3 regions of the Novibacillus thermophilus genome follow, and region 3 is predicted to be linked to each of the others. Evidence: riboswitches for the same ligand, from Rfam matches in the RefSeq annotation. Region 3 holds a riboswitch; each other region holds the start of a gene.

Region 1 (3,278 bases), 1.1 Mb from region 3:
CAAAAAAAGAGACCGTCTACGTTCTCGATTCAGGCTGTGGTGAAGGTTTCCACCTTTCGAACGTATGCGAGATAGTGACAGCTGTGGGAAAAACGGTAACAGGCGTCGGGGTGGATCTATCAAAAGAAGGTGTCGCCATCGCGTCCCAGCATGATTCGAACAAAATTTGGTGTGTGGCTGATCTTGCCCGTGCGCCGTTTAAAGACAAACAGTTTGACGTCATTCTCAATATCTTGTCACCTTCAAACTACACGCAATTCAACAGACTGTTGAAACCGAATGGCTTTGTGCTGAAGGTTGTTCCGCAAAACGGCTATTTAAAGGAGTTAAGGGACGCCTTTTTTGATGAAGCGGAAAAACAGACGTATTCCAACAAAGGGACTGTCGACCGGTTTCAAGAGGCTTTTCCCGAATTCGATCGTTCGCGAATATGTTATACGATGAGCCTCGATCAATCGTCCATTCACTCCTTGGTCCGCATGACTCCTTTGGCGTGGAGAGCCCCTGAGGAGCGGGTCAGATCGTTTTTAGAGCGGGAAGCGGCAGACATCACCGTTGATTTAGAGATTTTAATCGGTTATAAACAGCCCGATTAAATTCGGTTTATTCAAAAAAGCATCATCGCCGCTTTGCCACCCAACCTCAACAAGCCGAGTCGGCGTACCGTCCGTTGCCCGAAGGAACGAATCTGGATTATGTATTCACCGCGCGAAATTACCGGCCAATTACTCGGGGCAGACGATTTCTTATGGCGGGAAGGTCATACCTTAGCAGAATCGAATCCATCTGCTTTCTCCTTCAGAATGAGAACGATTGTTGAACGAGGGAAGGGGTCGATCCCCAAAAAAACAAGTTCAGCTTTGCATAAATACGTGACGCTTGCAAGCCCGGCTGGACAAATGACAACGTTCGGCCGGTTTCTAAAGTGACATTTTCTCGGAACAGTTAAGGGGACAATTTCACTGACGATTGACAATAAATTGAAAAGGTGTTGACAGATATCTCTCTTGTGATATGATTATTTCAAAGTCAGCAAAATGACATAGCAATTGTCTGCTTCTTATCCAGAGAGGGGGAGGGACTGACCCTATGAACTCTCGGCAACCAGCCGCAACGGCCCGGTGCCAATTTCAGAGGAATGGTTCATTCCGAAGATGAGAAGGCTTGACAAAATGTGCCGCGTTTTGTGAACCCTTCTCTTGTTGAGAAGGGTTTTATTACGTTAAAGGGGGATGCGGGAAAAGAAGGAACACACGGGTTTTGATGGCACGAAACATAAGATTGGAGAGGAGATTGAAATGGCACGAAGTACATTTAAGGCAACCGCGCAATTAGGAGAAAAATTTCAAGTTCGGACACACTCGAGGGGCCACACGGTCATCGTCGACGAGCCAAAGGAGCTCGGCGGAACGGATCTGGGACAGAATCCGGTGGAACTCATCCTTTCGGCCCTCGGAGCTTGCCAGTCCATCGTCATTCAGACTTACGCCGAGAAATTTGACATAACCGTTGACGCACTGCGCATCGAGCTGGAAGGAGATTTAGATTTAGACGGCTTTTTGGACAAATCGGACGTTCGCCCCGGTTTTTCCGACGTGAGGTATCAAGTGTTTTTGAAGACTGATGCGCCGGAAGCGAAAGTGAAAGAGTTTTTACAATTTGTCGAAGCCCACTGCCCGGTGGCGGATACGATTGCCCATCCAGTCAACCTCGTGTCCTCCGGTTTTGTCATTGAGAAAGATCAGCGTACTCCAACAACATAAAAACGAAAAAAAGGTACACTTTTGGCAACACACTCTTCACAAAGACATTTGGCACGGGTCCCATCTCCCATAGGATCGGACCCATCGAGGTTCATGATAAAGGAGATAGAAAACATTGAGCGACATAAAGTTTGCTTATTGGGTGCCGAACGTGAGCGGAGGGCTCGTCATTTCCAGACTTCCGCAGCAAACAGACTGGACGTTTGAAGCAAACAAACGTTACGCCCAAACGGCAGAAGCAGTCGGCTTTGAATACGCCTTGTTGCAAACGCGTTTTATAGCGAACTACGGAGCAGAAAATCAACTAGAAGCAGCGACGCTAGCTGCTTCACTGGCCAGTGTCACTTCGAGGATTAAGCTTATCTCCGCCGTCCTTCCCGGCCTTTGGCACCCTGGAGTTTATGCGAAGATGATCGCTACACTGGATCACATCAGTCGTGGCCGCGCCGCAGTCAATGTCGTCAGTGGTTGGTTTAAAGGCGAGTTTACTGGTTACGGCGAGCCGTGGCTTGAACACGACGAACGTTACCGCCGTTCGGAAGAATTCATTCGTGTGTTGCGGTCAATGTGGACAGAAGAGGAGACGACGTTTAAAGGGGACTTTTACCGGATAAACAGCGCCCCGCTCAAGCCGAAACCTATACACACTCCTCCGATTTTCCAAGGGGGAAATTCAAAGGCGGCCCGGCGGATGGCAGCACGCGTGTCCGACTGGTATTTCATGAACGGCAATACGCTGGACGGCCTCAAAGAACAAATTGAAGACGTCCGGTCCCTCGCCGAAGTCGAAGAACGCACACTGAACTTTGCCGTTAACGGTTTTGCTATCGTCCGCCCCACAGAATCAGAAGCCGTCCAAACCCTTCGGGAAATCGTGTCACATAGAGATGAGGAAGCTGTAAGAGGTTTCAGTGAATCGGTCAAAGAAGCCGGTCAGTCCACGAAGGAGAGGGACGGGATGTGGGCCAATTCTTCCCTTGAAGACCTCGTGCAGTACAATGACGGTTTTAAAACGGGGTTAATTGGGACGCCTGAGCAAGTGGCTGATCGCATCATCGAACTTAAGAAGATCGGAGTGGATTTAGTACTCGTCGGTTTCCTTCATTATGAGACCGACTTGGAAGCGTTCGGGGAAGACGTGATCCCGCTCGTCCGAGAAAAAGAGCAGGCTTTGAGAGACAGAGGAGTGGTGGTGTGAGACTGTTAGGTTTGTCGGGAAGTTTGACACCGCGCTCTAAAACGTACATCGCCGTCGAACAGGCGCTCACATTCGCTAAAGCGTACGATGCGTCGGTGGCGACGGACCTCATCAGTTTGCGGGATTATAAACTGTCGTTTTGTGACGGCAGAGATCCAAAACTGTATGAGGGGGATACGAAGCAGGTCATTCAAAAAATAGAAAATGCCGATGCGCTCATCGTCGGAACACCTGTCTATCGCGGTTCGTATACGGGAGCGCTAAAAAACGTGTTTGACCTCATACCCAATGGCGCCTTGGAAGGGAAGGTGGTCGGC
Region 2 (3,278 bases), 1.1 Mb from region 3:
ATCTAAATAAGTGAACAACATCTCTTGACCTTCTGGAGGCAGACGGTGAATTTCGTCTAAAAAAAGCATGCCGCCATCAGCCCGTTCCAACAAACCTCGCCGGTCTTGACTCGCTCCCGTATAAGATCCCTTCACACTGCCAAACAACTGACTAAGCAACAGTTGAGGATTGTGAGCGTAGTCAGCACAGTTGAAGGTGACAAATTCTCCTTTATGCTGGGTGGAAATCCGCCTGTATTCGTACATCAAACGCGCAAACATGCTTTTTCCGACGCCTGTCGCGCCGAAGAGGAGAGTATGGAGGCCGTACGGAGGGTAGTGCAAAGCCGCTTTCGCCTGTTCAATCGGAGCGCGAAAACTACCCTCTGCCCCAATTATTCGACCGAATACTTGGATGCCGGCTGATGTACGAGCCACACGGAACAAGACAGGGCGCCCCTCTTTTTTCTCAACCAAACCGTGTTTGACGAGCCGGTTTAATTCCCGGCTGACGTTACTGCGATGCTGTTGCAATGTATCCGCTATTTCTTGTGCGCTTACCCCCCACTTGTCTCGCGCCTCGTCACACATTTGACACAACGTATCCCACAACTGATTACTCAACTTCCCACCTCTCACTAAATACATTTTCGTCAATATTATACAAAATGACCGTGTCATCAAGTGAGACTTTACGCTTCTGTCTGATAGAGTGTCTTACGCTTATCAACACGTTCTCAATGACTGATCCATCATGACATAGCTAAAGGAAGGCATCGTATAAGGCGGTCGGTAACCTCCCAAAATGATCAGTACCAGCAAAAAATTGGGAGTTTCTCTCGGAAGTTCTCACAATACTGAAACTGCTGTATCATCTATAATCCTTATACGTGCGGTTGATTTCCCCTACCGCAATGACAAAACTAATCGCACACTCCTTTATCCTTGGACAAACTCATACTTTTTTCTTATGGTCGCTTTTGATATCCTTAATAAAATAATACAACGTCGTAAGAACGAAGATCACAATTAATTCCGAAACGACAAAGCTTGTCATAACTTTTTCACTCTTTCTGCCACATCGTGTGATTTTACAAAAATCAAAAGAAGTTTCTTGCGATCCAGCCACAGTAAGATGAGACACATAACCATCAAAACAGTACTGAGGTCTTGAACACCAATATCAAAAGCATAATTGACCATCATAATATTAACGGCAATTGGAAAATAACAGATGGCACCCAACGTTGCCGTCCTCGGAATCGCGATTAAGACAGCGGCTATGACTTCCCCTAACCCGATAAACATTTCATATAAGCGCGAATATCCAAAAAATGTCCAAGCTAACGTAAAACCTTCTCCTCGCATGGCGGCAATTTCTTCTGTTGGTACGCCAAATTGTCCGAACGTCAGTTTAGCAGCTCCGTAAATCAGAAAGTTCACTGCCAAAAAGAGACGAAACGTCGCAGGAATTGAGTGTTGAAGGACACAAATAAACCGACCCGTATCCATGTGCTCACATCCCCTTCCCCCTAAACACGTTCACGCATTTCTAGTACCCGTACCACACACGCTTTTTTCCCAAAAGCCATTTAAGTATCACGATCTTTCGGCTCTTCTTTTATCGTAGAAAAATTTGAAACTGATTGACATTGATTGGTCTTACATTTTAACTACCAAAACTTACAATTTTGTAAGGTGCGGACAAAGTAGTTCAGAAAAAATTTTCTAAACTGAACGGCGTATTCCCCTTGACAATGTGAGAATAGAGTTGTAGGATAATTACAAGTTTTTTCAATTACATATTCATAGTGAATGCTTCTTATCAAGAGAGGCGGAGGGACTGGCCCAATGAAGCCCGGCAACCTCTTTGCACTCGCGCAGTGCAAAAAAGGTGCCAACTCCTGCGGGATGAGTTTAACTCGTTCCGAGAGATAAGAAGAGCGTTTCGCTACAGAGCGAACCCCTCTTCTTATCGAAGAGGGGGTTTTTGTATGTGTCGAGCCTAGAAATAGTGACAGGAGAGGAGAGAGTGTGAATGAGTTATGATGTATCAGTTGAAGTTTCCGAAACATCCCTTCACCGACGTCGGGCCGCCATCTCGAGCGTGATCGGAACAACCATCGAATGGTACGACTTCTTTATTTACGGAACAGTGGGAGCCCTCGTATTTCCTACTTTGTTTTTCCCGGATTCTGACCCTTACGCAGGGTTGATGCAGACGTTCTTAATCTTTGCCATCGGGTTTGTGGCACGACCTGTTGGCAGTTTTATCTTTAGTCACTTTGGCGATCGCTTTGGAAGAAAGACGACACTCATTTTCACATTACTGATGATGGGAATCGCGACAACGACTATGGGGCTTTTACCGACTTATGAAACAATTGGCATATGGGCTCCGCTCTTGTTGTCGATTCTCCGCTTTTTACAGGGTCTCTCAGCAGGCGGAGAGTGGGGAGGTGCTGTCTTGCTCTCTATGGAGTGGGCAGGGCGTGATCGACGCGGATTTTTTGCAAGCCTCCCACAGCTGGGTTCACCCTTCGGCTTAGTACTCTCTTCAACCGTTGTTTCACTCTTACTCACGGTATCCGGTGACGCCTTTTTTTCGTGGGCATGGCGCATTCCGTTCCTTTTCAGCTTGGGCCTAGTCATCGTCGGACTGTACGCCCGTTTACGCGTTCTGGAATCACCAGAGTTTCAAAAAGTTCTAAAAGACGAAAATGTGTCCCAAGCTCCTGTGCTCGAATCGCTTCGCACCTACCCTAAAACGATCCTCTGGGCCATCTTAGTGAACATTGTGATGTTCGCTGCGTTTTACACGTTCAGTACGTTTTTTATCGGGTATGGATCGACGTATTTAAACCTCGATCAGAATCTGCTAACCAATGCCACTGTGCTCGGCGGCATTGCGGCGGCACTTGCCGTAGTCCTTTTCGGACACTTTTCAGACATCGTCGGAGCCAAGAACGTGTATGTCGTCGGTGTCCTCTCTTTGGTGGTATGGGCATTTCCATATTTTGTCCTGGTCAACAGCAAACAGCCTTTCCTCATTGTGACTGCGGTAGCGTTCGCGTTTTTCACGTTTGGTGCCATGTACGGCCCCCTCGCATCATTTGTCGCAAGTTCGTTTCCAGCCCGCCTGCGGTACAGCGGTTCATCGGTTGCTTATGCAATCGGAGCGGTCCTCGGGGGTGGCATCGCACCGATGATCAGCACCTTTTTAGTCGACAACTTTGATTCTGCGTTTGCTGTCAGTACTTATTTGATCTCCTTGGCCCTTCTCGGACTTATAGGTGCCC
Region 3 (3,278 bases):
TGTTCGTGAGGGCCGGCGGTCACGCCGATGATGAGTCTGTCTTCGCTCAAGGTGTTGCTTTCTTCGCTTGAAGCTTCTTCGCCAAGATCTCCGCCGCAAGCAGAAAGCGTGACGGTGAAAATTAGCGCGATGATGAAGATGCGTGTTTTTTTCATGTAAGTTCCTCTCCAATCCTTTTGATTTAACTAGCGACTGTGCGAACCGCAGCGTCTAAGCGATGGGCTTTTCACAATGCTCCTTGTTCCAGATGGATGTGGACGTATGTGTCAGTTGAATTAGCGCAATGAACACCGCGACGAACATACTGAATATGGTCAAGCCTAAAAGCCCTGAGGTATAGAGTGTTTCAAATGCCAGTATGTTGACAAATGCTAAAGCGGCTGTCGCGATGACTCCGAACCAAGCGAGCCACGAATCGGGGGAGCTCACCCGCCATTGGCCCCGATGTTCCCACAAACTTGTGACTATCATTAAAGCTAAATTTATTCCCATACCTACCCACACCGGATGGGTGTTAAGGAAAAAGTGATCGGGTGACCATTCGCCCAAGTGGTACCACAACAAACCTGATGCAAATCCTCCAACCATTGAGATCACAGCGCCTCCCTTCGTCACGAGCGGCCAGAACAAGGCGCCTAACACCGGTGCGAAAGTCGCCGAATTGCGCACGGTCCAAGCGAGTATATTCCACCACGCGGACTGTTCAGTGCGCAGAGTGCCAAACAGGATCATTAAACCTGTCAGTAACAACAGCGACCACTTCGTATAGCGAACGAGTCGATCATTGGTCGCGCGGGGATTTAAAGCACTGCCGACATCCCTGCCTAAACTGGTCGCCCCGGAAAACTGACACGGCGCTCCCCAGCTCAGGGCACAAGCCCATATGCCGAGGAAAAACAGTCCGGCTAAAGGCGCAGGGAGGACTTGCATGAGATACTGGGGAATGGCGATCAAGCCCTTGCCTGCGTCTGGGACGACCACGGCAGCGGCCATCCCGAAAAGCACACCGAGGATCACAAACGGTATCCCCATGACGGCTGCCATTTTTAGTCCCTTCTGGCCTTCTTTTGCGGTTCGGCAGGACAACGCCATCTGGAAGGCCGCCTGGGCCAACAATACATTGACGAGAAATGTGCCGAACCACGCAACGATCACTTGTAAACCGGCATTTCCCCATGTAAACATGTCTGGTTGTGTTTGGGCTAGCTGAACCAGACCCTCTATTCCCGGGTTGACAAAAAAAGCGATTAACCCCACCACAAACATCAGTGAGAATACGACTGCATTGACGCTTTGCGTAAAGGCAACTGACCACATTCCACCTGCTTGCAAATAGATGAAGAGCAAGAGGGATGTCAACGCAACAGAAAAAAAGAGGGGGATGCCGGTAAACACATGGATAGCAGAAGCAAAAGCGATGGCCGTCGCCACTGACCACATCGGAAAAGAGAATGCTGTAATGGCACCACTGATCAGTTTCGCCCAACGCCCGTAATAATCACCAATGAGGCCCGAGATCGTCACCAGCATCCGTTCGCGAAACGGTGCGAGCAGAATAAAGGCGATAATTAACACTTGCACCGTTTCAGCGACTCCATACCAAACAGCTGATATGCCTTTCAAGTATGCTAATTCTAAAATGGAGATGTAAGTTGAGCCGGAAAACAGTCCGGTGATACAGAGGGCGACGACAAGCGGCGAAAATTGACGGCCGCCGACAAAAAAGTCCTCTCCGCGAGCTGCTTTACGCCTCGCGACATAACCGGAAAAGATTAACAGAAACGTATAGACAACAGCTAATCCTATCAGCCACACACCGTATTCATTCATTAAATGTCATTCCCTTCACGTGATCGGCCCTTACACTCTAGATTGTCGGGCTTTCGTTTATCCGTCATTTGGTGCTCTCACCGCTTTTTCATATAGGATAAGTATGCATTTACAGTTGATGAGACATCTTCATCCTTCCTGCAAGCTGTTAAAATGAGAAAGCCTCTCTGCAAAGACAGAGAGGCTAGCGACCCGATCATCACCTCTCTTATCTTTCAAAACCTAAACGGCTTTGCAGGAATTGGCACCTTTTTGCACAGGAACCGTGCAAAGGTTGCCGGGTTTCATCGGGCCAGTCCCTCCACCTCTCTGGATAAGAGAATGTCTATCAGATTTTAAAACCAGTATAGTCACCCCCTAAACTGTTGTCAACTGTTTTTGGCGCGCTTTGTCATTGCCAGGGTGTAAGGTTTGTGCTATAGTCACATTAAACAGAGGGGAGCTGGGAGAGCCCGGCTGAGAGGGTACCCCCAAAATGGTACCGACCCGTTAAACCTGATCTGGATAATGCCAGCGCAGGGATCATAGTCGTCATCTGCTTGTGGACAGCAGACATGTGACGTTGCGCTTAAGCCAGTCCTGATCAGGATTGGCTTTCTTTACGTTTGAAGGAGGTGTGGACATGCCCCGTGTCAATGTCAGCATTCAAGTCATCCCCCGTGTGACAGGGGATCAAGATATTTACGACATCGTGGACGAAGCCATTGGCGTGATTCAGCAGTCGGGCGTGAAGTACGAAGTAGGTCCGATGGAGACGACGATGGAAGGTGAGTACGACGAGTTGATGGACGTTGTGAAGAGAGCCCAGGAAGCGGTGATTGCGGCGGGAAGCGAGCGGGTGATCACCATTGTGAAAATTGACTACAGTCCATCCGGGGTGACGATGGAAGAAAAAGTGGGCAAGTACCGGCAAAGGTGAATGGAACGTGAGACGCGTGAAGTGGCGACAGCATGCCATGACTGTTTGGCCGCCAGTCTTGCTCGCGACTGTGTTTCTCGCCCTGTGGGAACTCGGGGTGCATGTCTTTGACGTGGACATGTGGTTGTTGCCGGCGCCGAGTGACATAGTCTTTGCCTTTTTACACAATGTAGAAGTCGTCAACCGTCACATGTGGCCGACGTTGCAGGAAGCGATGCTCGGCTTTGCGACAGGCATTGCCGTAGCCCTGTCGTTAGCCGTTCTCATTGAACTGTCTCCCTGGCTGCGCCGGGGACTGTATCCGCTTTTGGTCGGGACGCAAACGGTGCCGATCATTGCTATCGCCCCTCTGTTTATCGTCTGGTTCGGGTACGGTTTGCTGCCAAAGGTGCTCATCGTCGCCCTGGTCACGTTTTTTCCGGTCGCTGTGAGTACAGTGGACGGGCTGAGTTCGGCAGACAGGGACATGGTGCGGTTACTACGGTCCATGGGGGCAGGAAAGTGGCAGATCTTTCGCATGGTGCGCTTT

Evidence for each region. A riboswitch is a leader RNA that binds a small molecule or an ion and turns the genes downstream of it on or off. The one in region 3 is predicted to bind S-adenosylmethionine.
Region 1: linked by a shared signal. The riboswitch ahead of B0W44_RS14075 (OsmC family protein) and the one ahead of B0W44_RS09085 (sodium:solute symporter family protein) in region 3 are both predicted to bind S-adenosylmethionine.
Region 2: linked by a shared signal. The riboswitch ahead of B0W44_RS03385 (MFS transporter) and the one ahead of B0W44_RS09085 (sodium:solute symporter family protein) in region 3 are both predicted to bind S-adenosylmethionine.

What each region holds. Positions count from the first base shown of each region.
Region 1 covers NZ_CP019699.1:2,895,375-2,898,652, forward strand. The annotation lists gene B0W44_RS14070 (putative RNA methyltransferase) at 1-596, shown strand, start outside; SAM riboswitch class I at 1,058-1,161, shown strand; gene B0W44_RS14075 (OsmC family protein) at 1,299-1,763, shown strand; gene sfnG (dimethylsulfone monooxygenase SfnG) at 1,879-2,961, shown strand; gene B0W44_RS14085 (NADPH-dependent FMN reductase) at 2,958-3,278, shown strand, end outside.
Region 2 covers NZ_CP019699.1:681,213-684,490, reverse strand. The annotation lists gene B0W44_RS03395 (sigma-54-dependent transcriptional regulator) at 1-603, opposite strand, end outside; gene B0W44_RS03390 (hypothetical protein) at 1,033-1,491, opposite strand; SAM riboswitch class I at 1,799-1,920, shown strand; gene B0W44_RS03385 (MFS transporter) at 2,018-3,278, shown strand, end outside.
Region 3 covers NZ_CP019699.1:1,817,841-1,821,118, forward strand. The annotation lists gene B0W44_RS09080 (MetQ/NlpA family ABC transporter substrate-binding protein) at 1-155, opposite strand, end outside; gene B0W44_RS09085 (sodium:solute symporter family protein) at 211-1,830, opposite strand; SAM riboswitch class I at 2,036-2,150, opposite strand; TPP riboswitch at 2,256-2,369, shown strand; gene B0W44_RS09090 (MTH1187 family thiamine-binding protein) at 2,453-2,749, shown strand; gene B0W44_RS09095 (ABC transporter permease) at 2,757-3,278, shown strand, end outside.